DNA from 2 places in the Arthrobacter sp. Marseille-P9274 genome. Region 2 is predicted to be linked to the other one. Evidence: predicted binding sites of a transcription regulator. Region 2 holds the regulator's gene; the other holds the start of a gene.

Region 1 (11,316 bases), 1.2 Mb from region 2:
GAACAGGCCGGCGATGGACGCCGCGTTCTGCAGGGCAGAACGGGTGACCTTGACCGGGTCGTTCACGCCGGCAGCCAGCAGGTCCTCGTAGACGCCGGTTGCAGCGTTCAGGCCGTGGCCGGGCTCCAGGCCGCGGACCTTGTCGACCACAACGCCCGGCTCCATGCCGGCGTTGAAGGCGATCTGCTTCAGCGGAGCATCGATGGCAACCTTGACGATGTTGGCACCGGTGGCCTCGTCGCCTTCGAGCTGCAGGTTGGCAAACGCCTTGGCGCCGGCCTGGATCAGGGCCACGCCGCCACCGGCGACGATGCCTTCCTCAACGGCAGCCTTCGCGTTGCGGACAGCGTCCTCGATGCGGTGCTTGCGCTCCTTGAGCTCGACCTCGGTTGCGGCACCGGCCTTGATGACTGCAACGCCGCCGGCCAGCTTGGCCAGGCGCTCCTGCAGCTTCTCGCGGTCGTAGTCGGAGTCGGAGTTCTCGATCTCGGCGCGGATCTGGGCCACGCGGCCGGCGATCTCCTCGGCGTCGCCTGCACCTTCGACGATGGTGGTCTCGTCCTTGGTGACAACAACCTTGCGGGCCTGGCCCAGCAGGTCGAGGGTAGCGTTCTCCAGCTTCAGGCCGACCTCTTCGGCGATGACCTGGCCACCGGTCAGGATGGCGATGTCGGCCAGCTGGGCCTTGCGGCGGTCGCCGAAGCCCGGAGCCTTGACGGCGACGGACTTGAAGGTGCCGCGGATCTTGTTGACCACCAGGGTGGCCAGGGCTTCGCCCTCGATGTCTTCGGCGATGATCAGCAGCGGCTTGCCGGACTGCATGACCTTCTCCAGGACGGCAACCAGATCCTTGACGTTGGAGATCTTGGAGTTGACGATCAGGATGTAGGGATCCTCCAGGACCGTCTCCTGGCGCTCTGCGTCGGTGACGAAGTAGCCGGAGATGTAGCCCTTGTCGAAGCGCATGCCCTCGGTGAGCTCGAGCTCGAGGCCGAAGGTGTTGGACTCCTCGACGGTGATGACGCCTTCCTTGCCCACCTTGTCGAGTGCCTCGGAGATCAGCTCGCCGATCTGCGGGTCGCCCGCAGAGATCGATGCGGTAGCGGCGATCTGCTCCTTGGTCTCGATTTCCTTGGCGGAAGCCAGCAGCTCGGCGGTAACGGCGTCAACGGCCTTCTCGATGCCGCGCTTGAGGCTCAGCGGATCGGCGCCGGCGGCAACGTTGCGCAGGCCTTCCTTGACCAGGGCCTGGGCCAGCACGGTTGCCGTGGTGGTGCCGTCGCCTGCGACGTCGTCGGTCTTCTTGGCAACTTCCTTGACCAGCTCTGCGCCGATCTTCTCGTACGGATCGTCGAGTTCGATCTCCTTGGCGATGGAAACGCCATCGTTGGTGATCGTGGGAGCGCCCCACTTCTTCTCGAGGACCACGTTGCGGCCACGCGGGCCGAGGGTCACCTTAACAGCGTCAGCGAGGATGTTAAGACCCCGCTCGAGGCCGCGGCGGGCCTCTTCATCGAAGCTAATGATCTTTGCCATGGCGGCATCGTCCCTTCTGGACAGTAGACAGCGGGCGCAACCGGAATTACCCGGTTGCTGACCACAGCGGTGCCCGCGACGGACGGACTCCGGCGACGGCGATCTCTTCACACCGCACCGGAACCCTCACCACAGTGGCTTAGGAATTTCACTCTCTCCCGCCGAACCGGCCGCGTTAGCAGTCGGCCTGCGAGAGTGCCAACTCCATAATTAGCACTCAGCCCGGTCGAGTGCAAGCCGTCACGGCGCCGGAAGCCCGGTCTTCGCTGGACGCGGAAAATCTTCGCCGGAACCCCGACCCCAGGATCAGGGTGGCCCCCGATGGCTTGGCATCCGACGGGCCCGTAGATTGGTATTGGAGCACCAGTGAACCCCGAGTGAAGGACCGTCGAAATGTCGGAGAATCCGAGCAGGCAAGACCAACCGGACGAGAATCCCACTGAGCCTCTGGCCGGCGCCGGCACCAATCCCACCCGGCCGCTGGGCGGGCCGCAGGAACACGGCCGGACACCATCCCAACCGCAGGAGCCCGGCTTGCCCGGTTACGGGCAGGCCCAGCACGGCCAAGATCCGGACCAACAACCCTATCCGCAGGCACCGGCGGGCGGCCCCTACCAGCAGCCTTACGGCCAGCAGCCGTACACCCAGCCCGCCTACGGCCAGCAGCCATACGGGCAACAGCCCTACGGCCAGCCGTATTACGGAGGCTACCCCGAGCAGAAGTCGCGGCTCGTCGCGGGACTCCTAGGCGTCCTGCTAGGCGGCCTCGGCATCCACCGCTTCTACTTGGGCTACGTCGGCCTGGGCATCGCCCAGATCGCCGTGACCCTGGTGACCTTCGGCTTCGGTGCCATCTGGGGCTTTATCGAAGGCATCATGATTCTCGTCGGCGCCGAGATGTTCCGCCGCGACGCCAAGGGCGTGCCGCTCAAGGAGTAGGACGGCTCCCGGCGCAGCGGCCGGGCTAACCGCTTTGACGACGACGGCGGCGGGCGAGGTCCTCACGAAACCTCACCCGCCGCCGTCGTACTTAACCATTCAGGCAGAGACCTTCACGTCTTCGGCCTGCGGCCCCTTTTGGCCTTCCCCGATCTCAAATTCGACGCGCTGGCCCTCCTCGAGGGATCGGTAGCCGTCCATCAGGATGGCCGACCAGTGCACGAATACGTCCGATTTGTTCTCATCGACGGTGATAAAGCCGTAGCCCTTCTCCGCGTTGAACCATTTGACGGTTCCCAGCGCCATGTTGCTCTCCATAGTCAGTAGTTCCCCCTGCAGCCACTGCTCCCGGCAACCAGGTGCGTTTACTCTATCGGCACCCGGACCGGAATGTGAGGCACGGCACATCGAACGTTATGGAGGTGTAATGATCGGTGGTTTCACGCGCCGACGGGCTACTGGAAGCCCGGACCGAGCACCACGGTGACGTACAGCGACACTGCGCCCTGGGCCGTCTCGCGCAGGTCGGTGATGCCCAGCAGCTGGCCGACCGCCTCGGCATTGGCCACCTGGCCCGGGTTGTAGTAGATGACCGAGTTGGGCATCGCCCCGCCCTGCCAGTTGTCCACCATGGCTACGGACCAACCGTCCGCGCTGACGCGCTCGGACACGGTTCCGCCAAGGCCGGTGACGCCGGCGGCATTAAAGATCAGCAGTGGGTCGGCCCGGTTGACCGTTTCGCCTGCCGCTTCCGCGCTCGGTTCCTCCGAAGGCTCTTCCGCGGGCTCGTGGGTCGGTTCCTCGGTGGCCTCCTCGGACTCCTTGGCGGCTTCCTCCGTGGGCTTTGCGGTCGGCTTCGCGGCGGCCGCTGCCGTCGGCTCGGCCGTCTCCATTGCAGCCGCGGGCGACTCCGCCGCGGTAGCGGTCTGCGTGGCGGGCAGGCCGGCCCCGCCCGCCCCCAGCAGCGGGACGACGAAGAAGGACACCGCGCCCACGGCCAGGGCCAGCACCGAAGCCAGAATGATCAGGCCGAGCCCGCTGCTTTTCTTGACGTCCACGTGCGCACGGTGGACACCCTGCCGGTCATACGTTTCAGGAACTTGGTCAAACTCGTCCCGGGGATACTTGGTCATCGCTGAAGAGTGCGTCCTTGTCAGTGGATGTCCGGAGGATCCGGATCAGGCGTTGGTGCCCAGCCGGCGGGCCGTGCGGGCACGCTGCCGGGACGTACGTAGTCTACGCAATCTCTTGACCAGCATCGGATCGTGGGCCAGCGCTTCCTCGGTATCGATGAGCGCGTTGAGGATCTGGTAGTAGTGCGTTGCGGAGAGATCGAACAGCTCGCGGACCGCCTGTTCCTTGGCGCCGGAGTACTTCCACCACTGCCGTTCCAAGGCCAGCATCTTCTGGTCCCGTTCACTCAGCGGGCTCGCCTCATCAACTTCGGCGTCGAGGGAGAAGGCGCTGGCTTCGGCGGGACCGGGCACGAGGTACCGTCACTTCCTTTGGTTTGCTGGGGAAACTGTCCTGCCCATTTTAAGGCCGAAGCACAGCCTTGTCATTTACCGGCCCCGGTGATCCTGCCGACGCCCGGGCGGGTTCGCGCTTCCGTGCCGGTTCCCGGCACCATAGGGGCATGACTGACGACGACGGCGCCCTGTTTCCGCTTCCGGCCCGCCCCGGAGCGGGGCCGGCAACCGCTGCTTACCCTTTTGCCGCGCCGGCCGAACTCAGGGACGTCATGCATCCGCAGTGGGCGAAGGCGCTGGCGCCGGCGGCCGGCACCGTCCATGCACTGGCGGACCAACTGGCGGAGCAGCGGCGCGAGGGACGCGAGATCCTGCCTGCGCCGGCCAACGTCCTGCGGGTCTTCGGACAGCCGCTCGACGCGGTGAAGGTGCTCATCGTGGGACAGGATCCGTACCCGACACCGGGCCACCCGATCGGCCTCTCCTTCGCGGTCGACGGCAGGGTGCGGCCGCTGCCCCGCAGCCTGGCCAACATCTACAGAGAGCTCCAGTCGGACCTCGGCATTCCGCCGGCGCCGCATGGCGACCTGAGCGCCTGGGCGGCCCAGGGCGTGCTCCTGCTGAACCGCGTGCTCACCGTGGAGGCGGGCAAGGCCGGAAGCCACCGGCGCAAGGGCTGGGAGCAACTGACCGAGCTGGCGGTCCGCGCCCTCGCGGCCCGCGGCCGTCCGCTGGTAGCTGTGCTCTGGGGCCGCGACGCCCAGGGCCTCGCGCCGCTGCTGGGCAGTGTGCCCAAGGTCGAATCCGCGCACCCCAGCCCGCTGTCCGCAGCGCGCGGCTTCTTCGGCTCGCGCCCCTTCAGCCGGGTCAACGAGCTGCTGGCCTCGCAGGGCGCGGCGCCGGTCGACTGGCGCCTGCCCGCCAGCCCCGGTCGGTAACTCCGATTGGGCGCAGGCGGCTTACTGGGTTAGGTTGGCCTAAGTATCAAGGAAGCCAGGAGCAGTCGATGTCGAGCCAGCCCGCAGCACCCGCACGGACCCGAAAACCGCAGATCAACCTGCAGGTCATCAGGACCGAGCGGCTCTCCGCACATATGGTCCGCGTTTTCGCCGGCGGCGAGGGGTTCACGAAGTTCGAGCCCAAGCCGGCCACGGACCAGTATGTAAAGATCTGGTTCCTCCCGCCGGGTCTGGACGTCGAGCTTCCCGCGGATGTGGCGGGCCTCAGGGAAAGACTGCCCGCGGACCGGCTCCCGGTCAGCCGCACCTACACGCTCCGGAGCGTGGACACCGAGGCCGGCGAGCTGGCCATCGACTTCGTGGTCCACGGCGACGAAGGCGTGGCCGGCCCCTGGGCCGCCTCCGCGCGGCCCGGCGACTGGCTGATGCTGACCGGCCCCGGCGGCGCCTACTCCCCCGCACCGGCCGCCGACTGGTACCTCTTCGCAGGCGATGACGCCGCCCTGCCCGCCGTCGCCGCCGCCATCGAGGCCCTGCCGCCGGCCGCCGCCGGCCATGTGTTCCTGGAGGTTGATTCCTCCGCGGACGTGCAGGAGCTCGGCGCACCGGACGGCGTCGAAGTGCATTGGCTCTACCGGCTGGGCCGTCCCGCCGGCACCACCTCGCTGCTGCGCGACGCGGTGGCGGAGCTGGACTGGCCGGTGGGAGAGGTGGACGCTTTTGTGCACGGCGAGCGCGGTGCGGTCAAGGAACTGCGCGATGTCCTGTTCAAGGACCACGGGCTGCACCGCAAGCAGGTGTCCATCTCGGGGTACTGGGCCTACGGCCGCGCGGAGGACGCCTTCCAGGCGGAGAAGAAGACCCCGGCCGGCCAGATCTTTCCGGAGAACTATCCGGGCTAGCGGCGGCGGTTCCGCCGCCGGCCCTCGTTGGACCCCAGGTTGCGGGTAAGGGGCTGTGCCAGATAGTCGCCGAGCACCGTGCCGCCGGCCATCGCCAGGATCACGGTCAAAGCCCCGAGCAGGCCGATCATGCCGTTGAACGCCTGCTCGGTGCTGATCGTCAGCTCGTAGATGGCGCGGAAGACCGAGAAGCCCGGAAGCAGGAAGAGCACCGCGGGGACGGCGACCACCAACTGCGGGGAGCCCAGCCTCAGTCCGACAATCCGCCCGAGGAAACCAATAACGACGGCGGCGACAAACGGGCTGATGCGCGACCCAAGGCCGGCCAGAAGGACGGCCTCGTAGACCATCAGGCCAACAACTCCCACCAGGGCAGTCGGCAGCAGGATGTTCGCCCGGGTCTGTTCCGTGATGGAAATCGCGATCGTGGCCATCATCAGCAGCGCGGCCCGGACGATGAAGGGATAGTTGGTCCCGCCCTCGATGAAGATTTCGGGCAGGCTGACGCCCACCAGATTCCCGGCAACCAGCCCCACGGCCACCCCGGAGGCAATGGCCGCAAAGGTCAGGAAGGCTGAGAGGTAGCGCCCCATGGCCGTGACCGGGAAGCCGTTGATGGCGTCCTGGGTGGCGGACACCAGCCGGCCTGTCGGCAGCAGGTAGAGGATGCCGCCGGCAATGACCAGCGCCGGGCTGAGCGGCACGCGCAGCTGGAAGAAGACCAGTGCCGCGATGGTTGCCAGGCAGGCGCCGACGGCGGTAACAAAGAAGTCCGGGACCCGCCACTTATTGAGTTTCCGGCCGAGCAGACCCATCAGCACCGTGGCCAGCAGTGCCACCAGCCCGGCAAAGATTCCGCCGCCCATGAATCCGGTGATCGCGGCGGAGAACACGCCGCCGGCACCGATCGCCATCCAGCGCGGGAACGGCTTCGGACGTGAGGTGATCTGCTTCAGCCGCTCCCTGGCCTCGGTCCGGCCCACGCCGCCGTTGACGATGTCCGTCACGAGCTGGTGTACCGCGGATAGGCCCGCGTAGTTGTTGGTCCACGAGCGCACGACGCGCAGAACGTGGATCGGCACAGTGTCCGGCCGGGCATAGTTGATCACCACGGACTGGTTGGTGATGTCCACGTCGACGTCGCGCAGCCCGAAGGCGGCGGTCACGGCGATGATGCTGGATTCGACCTCCAGCGCACCGGCCCCGAACCTCAGCATGGTTTCGGCGACGTCGAGGGCGAAGTCCAGCGTGAGGCGCGCCGAAGCGTCCACCCCGGAGCTCTGCACGAGCGGGTTGGCGTAAGGGCTGCCGGCGAGGCGCTCAACGATGCCCATCGGGGCTGTCGGAGGGGCCTCCCCCTGCACAAGTTTGCGAAGCATCCGGCGGGCGGCCGCGTTGGTCCGTTGCTGATTCTTGGGCAACGGCAGCGGAGCCGTTCCGGCGGGGACGGGCTTGGCTTCCTTCGCGACCGGTTTCTTCGGCAGCTCCGGCTTTCCCCGGTGCCTGTTGTGCCGGCGGGACTGGGCCCTCGCCGACCTAGGCTGTTGTTTGGTGGCCACCGGGCGGCCGTCCGAGGATTCGGGAATAGGACGGCCCGGTCGAGACTGGCTGGCCGTCGTCCCGTCGGGAGAACCGCCGGCCTGGTTCATCGGCCTCACGATGGGCAGCATGCCGGCCCGGGGCGTCGTCCCCGACTCCGTGTCCCGCTGACCGTCCTTGTCCTGCACTGCCCCTCCATTCCTGATTTGTCCCGGTAGTCCCGCCGGGGCCGGATTTTATGGTGACACATCGGCCGCAACCAGAAGTCCGCTTCGGCCGAGAATCGCATCACACCCGGTGCGGCCTCAACCCGGCGCGGCGAATGCCGGCCCTTTTCGCCGGTCTCCATGGACTCATTCTCGCCCTTGCGGCGGCCGACCGTAAGCACCCGACCCAAGCCGGGCCGCGGGCGGTCCTGTGATATAACGCACAGTATTGAATAAACGATTAATCACGTTCGGAAGGCACTGCCATGGCTTGGCTGGACCGCAAAAATTCCATCGCCCCGCCTGGGTTCAACCGCTGGCTCATCCCGCCGGCAGCCCTGGCCGTCCATCTGTGCATCGGACAGGCGTACGCGACAAGCGTGTACAAGAACGCGCTGGTCGCGCACTTCGATGCCAGCCTCACCGAAATCGGCGTGATCTTCTCCGTCGCCATCGTCATGCTCGGCCTGTCCGCGGCCGTCATGGGCACCTGGGTGGACCGGAACGGGCCCCGGATGGCGATGTTCACGGCGGCGGTCTTCTGGTCCTCCGGGTTCCTCGTCGGTTCGCTCGGGATCTTCAACAACCAGTTGTGGCTCGTCTACCTCGGTTACGGCGTGATCGGAGGCATCGGACTCGGCATCGGCTATATCTCCTCCGTTTCCACCTTGATCAAGTGGTTTCCCGACCGTCCGGGGCTGGCCACGGGCATGGCCATCATGGGCTTCGGCGGCGGCGCGCTGATCGCCAGCCCGCTGTCCGGCGCCCTGCTCCAGTTCTACGATCCGTCTTTCGACGGCACCCCCGGCTGGGTCGCCAGCGGAGACGCGGTTGGCAAGCTCTTCCTGACCTTCGCCGTCGTCTATTTCCTGTACATGATGTTCGGTGCGATGACCATCAAAGTGCCCCCCGAGGGCTGGAAGCCCGCCGGCTTCGATCCCTCCATGGTGAAGGCGAAGGAGCTGGTCACGACCGCCAACGTCTCAGCACGCAATGCCATCCGCACGCCGCAGTTCTGGCTGGTCTGGATCGCGCTGTTCTGCAACGTCACCGCCGGCATCGGCATCCTCGAACAGGCCTCGCCGATGATCCAGGACTTCTTCAGGCAGGCCGACGGGAGCTCCCTCGTCACCGCAGCCGTCGCGGGAGGATTCGTCGGGCTGCTGTCCATCGGCAACATGGCCGGCCGGTTCGCATGGTCAACCACCTCCGACTACATCGGCCGCAAGAACATCTACATGATCTACCTCGGTGTGGGCGCGGTGCTGTACGTGGTCCTGGCGCTGTTCGGCCACTCCTCCACCTCCCTGTACGTGCTGCTTGCTTTCGTGATCATCAGCTTCTACGGCGGCGGATTCTCGACCGTTCCTGCTTACCTGCGCGACCTCTTCGGCACCTTCCAGGTCGGAGCCATCCACGGCCGGCTGCTCACGGCTTGGTCTGCGGCCGGCATCGCGGGACCGCTGATTGTCAACGCCTTCCTCGACGCGCAGGGCAAGCCGGGCGAGCTGACTGCGGCGGCCTACCAGCCGGCCCTGCTGACCATGGTCGGGCTGCTGGTGCTGGGGTTCGCCGCCAACCTGCTGGTCAAACCGGTCGACGCTAAACACCATGAACCGGCTGCAGCGGAATCTGCGCATCTCGATTCCGCCGTGGCAGGAAAGGACAGGCACTGATGAAGAAGGCACAGGTGGCACTGGGCTGGCTCTTGGTCGGCATCCCGCTGCTCTACGGAATGGTACAGACGCTGATGAAGGCGTCCGCACTCTTCGGCTAAGCGGGCGCAGGAGGTCCTGCAGTCCATCCGCTTCCCTCCCTTGACACCCTCGACCGCCGCCCTAACGTGGAGAGTGCGATGGATTGGTTGGAGGCCGACGGATTCGAGGTGGCGCGGCAGGTACTGCAGCGCGGCATCGCCGCGGTTTACACGATCGCATTCTTCTCCGCGGTGGCGCAGTTCCGGGTGCTGCTCGGCGAAAACGGGCTGCTGCCCGTTCCGCGCTACCTGGCCCGGGCGTCCGCCCGCGGACCCACGCTGTTCCGCTGGCGTTACTCGGACGGGCTGCTGCTGGCGGTGGCCTGGACGGGCGCGGTGGTGGCGCTGCTGCTGGTGGCCGGCCTGCCGCAAGCTGGCCCGCCGTGGCTTCCGATGGCGGCATTCCTGCTGTTGTGGGGCCTCTACATGTCGATCGTTAACGTCGGCCAGACCTTCTACGGCTTCGGCTGGGAAACGCTGTTGCTGGAGGCCGGTTTCCTGGCCGCCTTCCTGGGCTCCAACGACATCGCGCCGCCGGTCACGGTGCTGTGGCTGTTTATGTGGCTGGCCTTCCGGCTGGAGTTCGGGGCCGGCATGATCAAGATCCGCGGCGACCGGGTCTGGCGGGACCTGACGGCCCTTTACTACCACCACGAGACGCAGCCGATGCCGAACCCGGTCAGCTGGTTCTTCCACCACCTGCCCAAGCCGCTGCACAAGGTGGAGGTGGCCGGCAACCACTTCGCCCAGCTCGTAGTCCCGTTCTTCTTGTTCTTCCCCCAGCCGGTCGGCAGCATCGCCGCCGCCATCCTGATCGTCACCCAGCTGTGGCTGGTGCTCTCCGGCAATTTCGCCTGGCTGAACTGGCTGACCATCATCATCGCCTCGGCGGCACTGGGCGACCGGGCCATCGCCGCTGTCCTTCCCGGCGAGCCTGCCCTGACGCCGGACTACGGTCCCACGCCCCTCTGGTTCACCGTCGTCGTCCTCGCCGTCACCGCGCTGATGGTGGTGCTGAGCTACTGGCCAGCGCGGAACCTGTTCGCCAAGCGCCAGCTGATGAACGCCAGCTTCAACCGCTGGCACCTTGCCAACGCCTACGGCGCCTTCGGCAGCATCACCCGCGAGCGCTTCGAGATCGTTGTCGAAGGAACGCTCGACGGCGACCAGTGGGAGGAATACCAGTTCAAGGGCAAGCCCGGCGACCCGCGGCGGCTGCCGCGCCAGTTTGCGCCCTACCATCTGCGCCTGGACTGGCTGATGTGGTTCCTGGCCCTCGGCGCCCCGGGCGACAGCTGGTTCATCCCGCTGCTGCGCAGGCTGCTGGCTGCGGACGGGCGCACGCTGCGGATGCTCAGCCGGGACCCGTTCGGCGGCGCTGCGCCGCTGCAGGTACGCGCCCGGGTGTTCCATTACCGCTACTCCACCTGGTCGGAGCTGCGCCGGACGGGCCAGTGGTGGATCCGCCGGCCGGTCGGCCTGCTCGTCGCCCCGACCAGCCGGCTGTGAAGGCCTCCGGCGGCCGCTTCCCGTCCGACCGCAGCGCCTGCTAGGCCAGCCCGAACATCCCCGCGAGGCGGCGGTCGGCCGCGGCCAGCGCGTCCGTGTCGAAGGTGTTCGTGGTGACCATCAGTTCGTCGGCCCCGGTCGCCGCCAGCAGCCGGCCGAGTCGTTCCGCCACCGCCGCGTCCGTCCCGGCCACCGATGCGGACAGCGATTCCGCCACCAACTGCTTCTGGCGCGGCGACATCTTCACATCCCTGATGGCGTCGGCCGGCGCCAGCGGCGGGAACTCCCCGCGGGTCCGGGACAGCGCCATCGCCCATGCCTCCGGCAGCAGCAGCTCCTCTGCCTCCTCCGCACTGTCCGCGACCGCCACGTTCGCCGAGATGATCACATACGGCTCGGAGTAGTAGGCGGAGGGCCGGAAGTTCCGCCGGTAGCGTTCCAGCGCGCCGAGCGCCAGCGCGGAGGCGCGCCCGCTGAAGGCCGGACCCCCCACAACGACGG
Region 2 (9,381 bases):
CCCGAAAACGATCGTGTGGTTGTCGATGGCCTCGACGTAGTCCTTCTGGTTCAGCGTCTTGGGCCGGATGGTCCGCCCGCGCGAGGACAGGATGTTCAGCGTCAGGACCTCGGAAGGCCTGGCGACCGACTGTTCGCTCAGCATGCGCAGCAGCTGCTCGACGACCTGGGGCGTCACGCGCGTGTCATTGGCGGCCAGGGTCCTGATCTCTGCCAGCAGCCGCCCGGTGCGCTCCACGGCCTGGGGCGGGCCCGTTATGGACAGCTCATTGCCGCGCACGTGCAGGTCCACGTCGGTGAACTCGGACTCGATCAGCCGCAGCACCTCGTCCTGGGCACCCAGTGCCCTGACCATATGCTCGGGCGATTCGAAGTGCACAGAGAGACTACCGGATCCTAGCGGATCAACATCCAATTGTGTTTCCGACATAGTGCGGCCTGACCCGGCCTTCCATCGCCCCTTCAGTAGTGTTCGGCTGCTGGCCTACTGCTCGGTTCCGCCCGCCCGAACGGGCGCGCGATTCATACATCAATGCTACGGCACGCAACCGCCGTCGACCCATGGTGCGCGCACCGGCCGTTCGGTATCGATCCTGTTTCGATCCTGCATCAGTCCGGTTGAGAGGACCCGAATCGTCCCCGGCACGGACCGGGTATGTGCCAAGCTAGTCTCTCGGACACCGGCACCGGCCGGTTTCCGCAGGTCCTCCTTGGACTTGGACGACGAACGCAGCCGCAAGATAAAGGAACGCAGCTATTTCCCCCGAACAGACCCGGCACCCGGCCCCGACGCGCAAGTTCCGCGCCTGGCTGGCCGTCCTGACGCTCGGCAGCGTCGTGCTGATCGGCTGTTCCCCGGCGGGTCCCGGCAGTGAGCCACGAACGTCGATGCCGCCCAGCACGGGGGGCCCCACCATCATGAGCAGCCCGCTGGTCACCAGTGCCCCCTTGGAGACACCGGAGAGCACGTCGCTTTCGCCCGTGTACTGGCTCGGCGAGAACGCGGACAGCGTCTTCCTCTACCGCGAGTTCCGTTCGGCGGAGGACCTCGGAGATCCCATCACGACGGCGGTCAACGCCGCTCTGTCGCTGCAGCCGCTCGATTCCGACTACTTCAATCCGTGGCGGCCGGCTTCCAAGGTCGGCACGTCGATCACCAAAGGCTCGGTCATCACGCTGGACATCTCCTCGGACGCCTTCAAGGCCAACGTCGACGAAGGCATCGCCGAGCGCGCCATCCAGCAGTTGGTCTACACAGCCACGGCCGCCGCCGCCAACGCCGGCCTTAGCACCCCGGGCAACCCCCTCGAAGTGGAAATCCTGGTGGACGGCCACCGCGGGTACATGGCCTTCGGCTATGTGAAACTCGGCGCCCTGATGACCCGAAATCCTGAACTGACGGCGCCGATCTGGGTCATCGACCCCCAGCAGGATGCAGCCTTGAACGACCGGCTGGAGGTCTACGGCCGCGCCGTCGCCATCGACGCGGAGCTGTCGTGGCAGGTCTCCCGGCTGAAGGATGCCGAGGACACCGGCAGCGGCAGCAAGGTCAAGTCCGGCACAGTCGGGATCAACGCCCCCGACGGCGCCTCCGGAGAGTTCCGGTTCGGTCTCGACCTCCCCGCGGGGACGTACCGGCTCAGCGTGTTCGATGCCGCCCAGGACGGGGCGGCCGCCACGGAGTTGAATCCGGACAGCAAGACCTTTAGCGTCAAGTAGCCGCTCATCCAGCAGTAGCGGGCAGGCCGGCGCGGCTACCAGCGCCGCAGCTGGACGCTCAGCAGCGTGACGGCCGCGGGTCCCGCGGTCGACGAGCGCAGCACATGCGGCCCCAGCCGGACGGCGACCGCGCCGGCGGCGAGCATCTGCTCGACCTCCTGCGGGCTCATGCCGCCTTCCGGCCCCACAATCATGAGGACACTGCCATCCCCGTCACTTGGCAGTCCGGCCTCTGCCACCGCGTCAGCCAGCGATCGCGCTGCGTCTTCATGGAGGATCAGCGCAACTCGGCTGGAGGCAATCAGCCGGCACAGGTCCTTCAGGCCCACGAGCGTGCCGACCTCCGGGATGACCGCGCGGCGCGACTGCTTCGCCGCCGCCCTGACCGTCGCCTCCCACTTCGCCTGTCCCTTGGCCGCCTTCGCATCCCGCCAGCGGACGATGCTGCGCTCCGACTGCCACGGCACCACGCGGTCGACGCCGAGCTCCGTGGCGGCTTCGATGGCCATCTCGTCCCGGTCGCCCTTCGCCAGCGCCTGGACCAGCGTCAGGCTGTAGGGAGGCGCGGGATCGACGGCTACCGACTCGGCCCGGACGGTCAGCTCCTGGGGCGCAACGGCAGTAACCGTGCCGGAGAGGCGCTTCCCGGTTCCGTCCACGATGTCCACCGCTTCACCGGCGGCCAGGCGCTTGACCGCGACGGCGTGCCGCGCCTCCGCGCCGGTGAGGACGAACAGCGCGCCGGGGGCAACGCCGTCGAACTCTGAAGGCTCAGCGAAAAAGACCGGGTTGGTCATGGGTCAGAGGTGGCCGAGCTTGTCGCGGAGCCGGGCGAAGACGCCGGTGCCACTGCCGGCGAGCTTCCCTTCGGTGTACTGCTCGCCGCGGGCCTGGGACAGCTGCCGCAGCAGGCTCTCCTGCTCTGAATCGAGCTTGGTCGGCGTCTCGACGTGGATGTGGACCTTGAGGTCGCCGCGGCCGTAGCCGCGCAAGTGCGTGACGCCCAGGCCGCGCAGGTTAATAATCTCGCCCGCCTGCGTGCCGGGCTTGATGTCCAGCTGCTGGGGGCCGTCGAAGGTGTCCAGCTCGAGCTCGGTGCCAAGGGCGGCCGCGGTCATGGGCACGGACATCGTGACGTGCAGGTCATCGCCTTCCCGCAGGAAGTTCTTGTCCTGGGCCACGCGGATCTCCACATACAGGTCGCCCTGCGGTCCGCCGCCGGGACCGGTCTCCCCCTGTCCCGCCAGCTGGATGCGGGTGCCGGTGGCCACACCGGCCGGGATCTTGATGGTCAGCGACCGGCGGCTGCGAATGCGGCCCTCGCCGTTGCACTCGTTGCACGGATCGGGAATGACCGTGCCGTAGCCCTGGCAGCTGCCGCAGGGGGCGGCGGTCATGACCTGGCCGAGGATGGAGCGGACGGCGCGATGGACCTGGCCGGACCCGCCGCAGATGTCGCAGGTGCGCGGGCTGGTGCCTGGGCGGCAGCAGCTGCCGTCGCAGGTCGGGCAGATGACGGCGGTATCCACCTCGATCTTCTTGTTGACGCCGAAAACGGCGTCCTTAAGGTCGATCTTTACGTTGATCAGGGCGTCCTGCCCGCGCTGGCGGCGCGAGGCCGGTCCCCCGCCGCCTCCGGGGCCGCCGAAGAAGGTCTCAAAGATGTCCTGGAAGGCGAAGCCTGCGCCGGAGTAGCCGCTGCCGAATCCACTGTCCGTACCGTTCTCGTTGCCGGTCGTGTCGTATACCCGGCGCTTCTGCGGGTCGGAGAGCACTTCGTAGGCGTGGCTGACACGCTTGAACTCTTCGGCCGCCTGGGGGCCATCGTTGACATCCGGATGCAGCTTCCGTGCCAGCTTGCGGTAGGCCTTCTTGATTTCCTCAGCCGTGGCATCCTGGCTGACACCGAGAACGTCGTAGTGGTTGCTCACCTGGTTAACTTCTTTCCTGGAATCGGTTGGCGGACAGTGGCTGTCCAACTGCTGCTTGCTGCCGGCACCTAGCCGGCGAGGATCCTCGAAAGGTAGCGTGCGACCGCACGTACTGCCGCCATCGTCGTCGGGTAGTCCATCCGGGTCGGACCGAGGATGCCGACCTTCGCGGAGGCATCCGGTCCATAGCCCGTGGCAATCACGGAGGTCTCGGCCAGCGAACCGTACGGGTTCTCGCTGCCGATCCGCACCGAGACGCCTCGCGCATCCTGCTGCATCTCCGACAGTAGCCGGAGCATGACCACCTGCTCTTCGAGGGCCTCGAGGATGGGCCCGATGGTCAGCGGGAAATCCATGGTGGAACGGGCGAGGTTGGCCGTGCCAGCCAGCAGGATCCGCTCCTCGTGGGTGGCTTCGGCGAGTTTCACCAGCGCCGCCCCGAGTTCCCGTGCCACGGCGGCCGATTCGGGCCGGACACTCTGCACCGTGCCGTCCACCAGACGGCGCAGGGCTTCCAGCGGGTGGCCGGACAAGTCGGACAGGAAAGCGGTCCGCAGGTCGGACAGCTGCTGGTCCGTCACCTCCGCGGGGAGGCCGATGACCTGCTGCTCAACCTTGCCGTTGTCCGCGATCACCACGACCAGGGCCCGCGCTGGCGCCAGCAGGACGAACTCGATATGCCGCAGCCTGGCGCGGCCCAGCTGCGGGTACTGGATGACCGCGACCTGGTGCGTGAGCTGCGAGAGCAGCCGCACCGTCCGCTCCATCACGTCATCGAGGTCGTCCGCGCCCTCTAGGAGGGTCTGGATCGCCCGGCGTTCGGCTTGCGAGAGCGGTTTGACGTCCGAGATGCGGTCCACGAACAGACGGTAGCCCTTGTCCGTCGGGATGCGCCCTGCACTGGTGTGCGGGGCCACGATGAGCCCCTCTTCCTCCAGCGCCGCCATATCGTTGCGGATCGTGGCCGATGAAACACCGAGGTGGTGCCTCTCCACGAGGGCCTTCGAACCGACAGGCTCGCGCGAATGAACGTAGTCTTCAACGATCGCGCGAAGCACTTCCAGCCGTCGGACTTCGCTCACGGTACACCTCCTGATTCTGCTTGGCCGGCACGCGCACAGCATTAGCACTCAACACGCCTAAGTGCTAAGTCTAATACGTTACGGCCGTTGTTAGCATTGTCGGGCGGCCCGAGGCCGTCCCGCGGTTCCGCTGGCGGCCCCGCCGCGGCGGAAGCCGCTCCCGTCTTCTCCACTCACTACGGCACGAACAAAGGAAGTCGCTATGAGCAGTTACGGTTGGGGCCCGCAGGATCTCTCCGCCCCCAAGGCCCGGCAGCTGCGCGAGGTCCCAGCCGAGCCCGGCCTTGTCCTGGAGGACGTCCAGTCCGGTTGGGTCGGCGCCGTCGTCCGCGTGGAAAAGTCGGGCGGCGTCCACCTTGTCTCGCTCGAGGACCGGCGCGGGAAGACCAAGTCCTTCCCCCTGGGTTTCGGCTTCCTGCTCGAGGGTGAGCCGGTGAAGGTCGTCGCCGCGACGCCGAAGGCGCGGCCCGCCGGTCCGCAGCGAACCGCTTCCGGTTCCGTCCGGGTGGAGGGATTGCGCGCCCAGGTCGCCAAGGCGAGCCGGATCTGGGTCGAAGGCAAGCACGATGCGGAACTGGTCGAGAAGGTCTGGGGGCACGATTTGCGGGTCGAAGGCATCGTCGTCGAACCCCTGCACGGCGTCGACGACCTGGCTGCCGCCGTCGAAAGCTTCGGCCCCGGGCCGGACCGGAAGCTTGGCATCCTCGTGGACCATCTGCTCCCCAACACCAAGGAGTGGCGAATCGCCGAAGCCGCGATGGCCGTTCCGGCCGCCCGTGGCAACGTGCTGATCGTCGGGCACCCCTACGTGGACGTGTGGCAGGCCATCAAGCCCTCGGTTATCGGGCTGGACAAGTGGCCAACCGTGCCGCGCGGCACCGATTGGAAGACCGGGATCCTGACCGGACTCGGGTGGCCGCACAGCACGCAGGCGGACATCGCGGACGGCTGGAAGCGGCTGCTGGGCAGCGTCCGAACCTATGCCGACCTCGAACCGTCATTGCTGGGGCGGGTGGAGGAAGTGATCGATTTCCTCACCGCCTGAGGGCCTTTGGGACCATGCAGCGACCAATCTGCCATTTGCAGCCACTGCGTGCTCAACTTACCCTCATAGAAGTGAAATCGAGCAACACCACTTATTACGAGGCAGGTCCTGTGTCAGACAACACCGCGCGCAACGAGCCTTCGGGGCGTCCACCGGCGCGCCGGACGCAGTACCAAAGCGCTGCTTCATCGGCCCTGCCGCTGACGCCGTCCGAGGACCGGCAGTGGGCCACGATGGCGCATTTCGGCGGCATCCTGGGCTGCCTCCCCTCGCTGGTGATCTACCTGATCTTCAAGGACCGCGGGCCATTCACCGCGCAGGAATCGAAGGAGGCGCTGAACTTCACCCTGCCGCCGACCGTCGTGGCCATCGTCGCCAACCTGCTGATCCTGATCCCGGCGGTGAGTGGATTCTTCGCCGTGGTGGCGGCCGCGATTTGGGTTTTCCTGACGGTCTTCTCCGTCAAGGCGGGCATTGAGGTCAACCGCGGTCGGCCCTACCAGTACCCGCTCAACCTGCGCTTCATCCGCTAGGCGCGGCCAGGGGCGGCTGCCCGGCCTAGTACCCGAGCAGCCGGCGTACGACGGCGTCCGCCAGCAGCCTGCCCTGCAGCGTCAGCCTGACCGTGCCGGCGATAGCGGCGGCGCCGTCCAGAAGTCCCTCCGCGATCAGCCCGGCGACGGCTTTGCGTCCCTCGGCATCTAGTTCCGCGGTGCCAAGTCCATCGATGATCCGGGTTTGCAGCATGATGTGCTCCATCCGGCGGGTCTCCTCGTCCAGGGTCTCCCGTCCAGCAGCCGGAGAAACCGCGGTCGCGAGCCGCTGCGCATAAGCCGCCGGGTGCTTGACGTTCCACCACCGCACCCCGCCCATATGCGAATGCGCGCCGGGGCCGGCACCCCACCAGTCCGCCCCGCGCCAGTACGCCAGGTTGTGGCGGCACCGGTCTGCCTCGGAACGGGCCCAGTTGCTGACTTCGTACCAGGAGTAGCCGGCGGCGCCAAGCAGTTCCTCGGCCCGCAGGTATTTCGCGGCATGGTCGTCGTCGTCAATCCCGGGCATTTCCCCGCGCCGGATCCTGGCGGCGAGCTTCGTGCCGTCCTCGACAATGAGCGAGTAGGCGGAGATGTGGTCCGGGCCGCAGGCGATGGCCGCCAGCAAGCTGGTCTCCCAATCGGCCATGGACTCCCCCGGCGTGCCGTAGATCAGGTCGAGGCTCACCTTCAGCCCGGCCTCCCGTGCCCACTGCACGGCGAGCGGCACGCGCTCCGGGTCGTGGGTGCGGTCCAGCACCTTGAGCACATGCGGGACAGCCGACTGCATGCCGAAGGACACCCGCGTGAAGCCGGCTTCCGCCAGCAGGCCCAGCGATTCAGGCGTCACCGAATCGGGATTGGCTTCCGTGGTGATTTCAGCTCCGGCTTCGAGGCCCCACAGCCGCTCTGCCCGCCGCAGGATCGACGCCAGGTCAGCCGCCGGCAGGAGGGTCGGTGTTCCCCCGCCGAAGAAGACGGTCGAGAGCTTCCGTTCCGGCAGGCCGGAGGCGGACATGGCCCGGGCGGCGAAATCCAGCTCGGCGCTGGCTGTGCCGGCGTACTCGGCCTGCGATGCGCCGCCGCCCAGTTCCTTGGCGGTATAGGTATTGAAGTCGCAGTAGCCGCAGCGTACGGCGCAGAAGGGAATGTGGACATAGAGGCAGAAGTCGCGTCCTGCTGCTCCCTCGGCGGCCTGCGCCGGCAGCAAGCCGTCTGCCGGCGCGGGATCGCCCAGCGGAAGGGTACTAGGCACGGCGGCGGACCGCCGTCGTCGTAATGCTCATGCGGCTACTTCTTGGCCTTGTCTTTCGAATCATCCGAAGACAGCGCCGCGATGAAGGCCTCCTGGGGCACTTCAACCCGCCCGACCATCTTCATGCGCTTTTTGCCTTCCTTCTGCTTTTCCAGCAGCTTGCGCTTACGGCTGATGTCGCCGCCATAGCACTTCGCGAGCACGTCCTTGCGGATGGCGCGGATGTTTTCGCGGGCGATGATCCGGGAGCCAATCGCCGCCTGGATGGGGACCTCGAACTGCTGGCGCGGAATCAGCTCGCGCAGCTTCGACGTCATCATGACGCCGTAGCCGTAGGCCTTGTCCCGGTGCGTAATGGCGCTGAACGCGTCCACCTGTTCGCCCTGCAGCAGGATGTCCACCTTGACCAGGTCCGCGACTTGGTCCCCGTCCGCTTTCCAGTCCAGCGACGCGTAGCCGCGGGTCTTGGACTTGAGCATGTCGAAGAAGTCGAAGACGATCTCCGCCAGCGGCAGGCGGTAGCGCAGCTCCACCCGGTCCTCGGAGAGGTAGTCCATCCCCTTCATATCGCCGCGGCGCGACTGGCAGAGCTCCATGATGGCGCCGACGAATTCGTTGGGCGCGAGGATGGTCGCGGAGACCATGGGTTCGCGGACCTCGGAAACCTTGCCGTCCGGATATTCGCTCGGGTTGGTGACCGTGATGACCTTCTTGTCCTCGAGCGTGACTTCGTACACCACGTTCGGGGCGGTGGAAATCAGGTCAAGGTTGAATTCGCGCTCCAGCCGCTCCCGGACGATCTCCAGGTGCAGCAGGCCCAGGAAGCCGACGCGGAAGCCGAAGCCGAGCGCCGCCGAGGTCTCCGGCTCGTAGATTAGCGCGGCATCGTTGAGCTTGAGCTTGTCCAGGGCGTCGCGCAGCACTGGGTAGTCGCTGCCGTCGATGGGGTACAGGCCGGAGAAGACCATGGGCTTGGGGTCTGCATAGCCGCCGAGGGACTCCGCGGCGGGCTTGGCCAGGTTGGTCACCGTGTCGCCGACCTTTGACTGCCGTACGTCCTTCACGCCGGTGATCAGGTAGCCGACTTCGCCCACCCCGAGGCCCTTGGTGGGCGTCGGCTCGGGGGAACTGACGCCGATCTCCAGCAGCTCGTGGCTCGCCCTGGTCGACATCATCTGGATCCGTTCGCGCGGATTGAGCTTCCCGTCCACCACGCGCACGTAGGTCACCACGCCCCGGTAGGAGTCGTACACGGAGTCGAAGATCATCGCGCGTGCCGGAGCGTCCGCGTCGCCGACGGGGGCCGGCAGATCCCGGACGATCTTGTCGAGCAGTGCCTCGACGCCTTCGCCGGTCTTGCCGGAAACCTTCAGGACGTCCTTGGGGTCCCCGCCGATCAGGGTGGCGAGTTCCGCGGCGTACTTCTCCGGCTGCGCCGCCGGGAGGTCGATCTTGTTGAGCACCGGGATGATCGTCAGGTCGTTTTCCATGGCCAGGTACAGGTTGGCCAGCGTCTGGGCCTCGATGCCCTGGGCGGCGTCCACGAGCAGGATTGCGCCTTCGCAAGCTGCCAGTGAGCGCGACACTTCATAGGTGAAGTCCACGTGGCCCGGGGTGTCGATCATGTTCAGGGCGTAGTCGACGTCGTCCAGGGCCCACGGCATGCGGACCGCCTGGGATTTGATCGTGATCCCGCGCTCCCGCTCGATGTCCATCCGGTCGAGATACTGGGCCCGCATGTCACGCTGTTCGACGATCCCGGTCAGCTGCAGCATCCGGTCGGCCAGCGTCGACTTGCCGTGGTCGATATGCGCGAT

What was found. The regulator HrcA, encoded in region 2, represses chaperone genes, less so after heat shock. The targets are predictions, from matches to a motif close to TTNGCACTCGNNNNNNNCGAGTGCNAA.
Region 1: a site for HrcA is predicted at 1,712-1,738, ahead of groL (chaperonin GroEL). Genes of this name have one in related genera too.

What each region holds. Positions count from the first base shown of each region.
Region 1 is NZ_CAMPOV010000001.1:2,761,081-2,772,396, forward strand. It holds gene groL (chaperonin GroEL) at 1-1,536, opposite strand, end outside; gene OC550_RS12785 (TM2 domain-containing protein) at 1,930-2,475, shown strand; gene OC550_RS12790 (cold-shock protein) at 2,575-2,781, opposite strand; gene OC550_RS12795 (LytR C-terminal domain-containing protein) at 2,931-3,608, opposite strand; gene OC550_RS12800 (DUF3263 domain-containing protein) at 3,654-3,962, opposite strand; gene OC550_RS12805 (uracil-DNA glycosylase) at 4,112-4,882, shown strand; gene OC550_RS12810 (siderophore-interacting protein) at 4,951-5,805, shown strand; gene OC550_RS12815 (threonine/serine exporter ThrE family protein) at 5,802-7,532, opposite strand; gene OC550_RS12820 (OFA family MFS transporter) at 7,817-9,226, shown strand; gene OC550_RS12825 (lipase maturation factor family protein) at 9,406-10,815, shown strand; gene OC550_RS12830 (MsnO8 family LLM class oxidoreductase) at 10,856-11,316, opposite strand, start outside.
Region 2 is NZ_CAMPOV010000001.1:1,526,765-1,536,145, forward strand. It holds gene OC550_RS06940 (PhoH family protein) at 1-429, opposite strand, end outside; gene OC550_RS06945 (GerMN domain-containing protein) at 918-1,718, shown strand; gene OC550_RS06950 (16S rRNA (uracil(1498)-N(3))-methyltransferase) at 1,754-2,515, opposite strand; gene dnaJ (molecular chaperone DnaJ) at 2,519-3,649, opposite strand; gene hrcA (heat-inducible transcriptional repressor HrcA) at 3,718-4,731, opposite strand; gene OC550_RS06965 (DUF3097 domain-containing protein) at 4,934-5,776, shown strand; gene OC550_RS06970 (DUF4870 domain-containing protein) at 5,887-6,309, shown strand; gene hemW (radical SAM family heme chaperone HemW) at 6,335-7,564, opposite strand; gene lepA (translation elongation factor 4) at 7,600-9,381, opposite strand, start outside.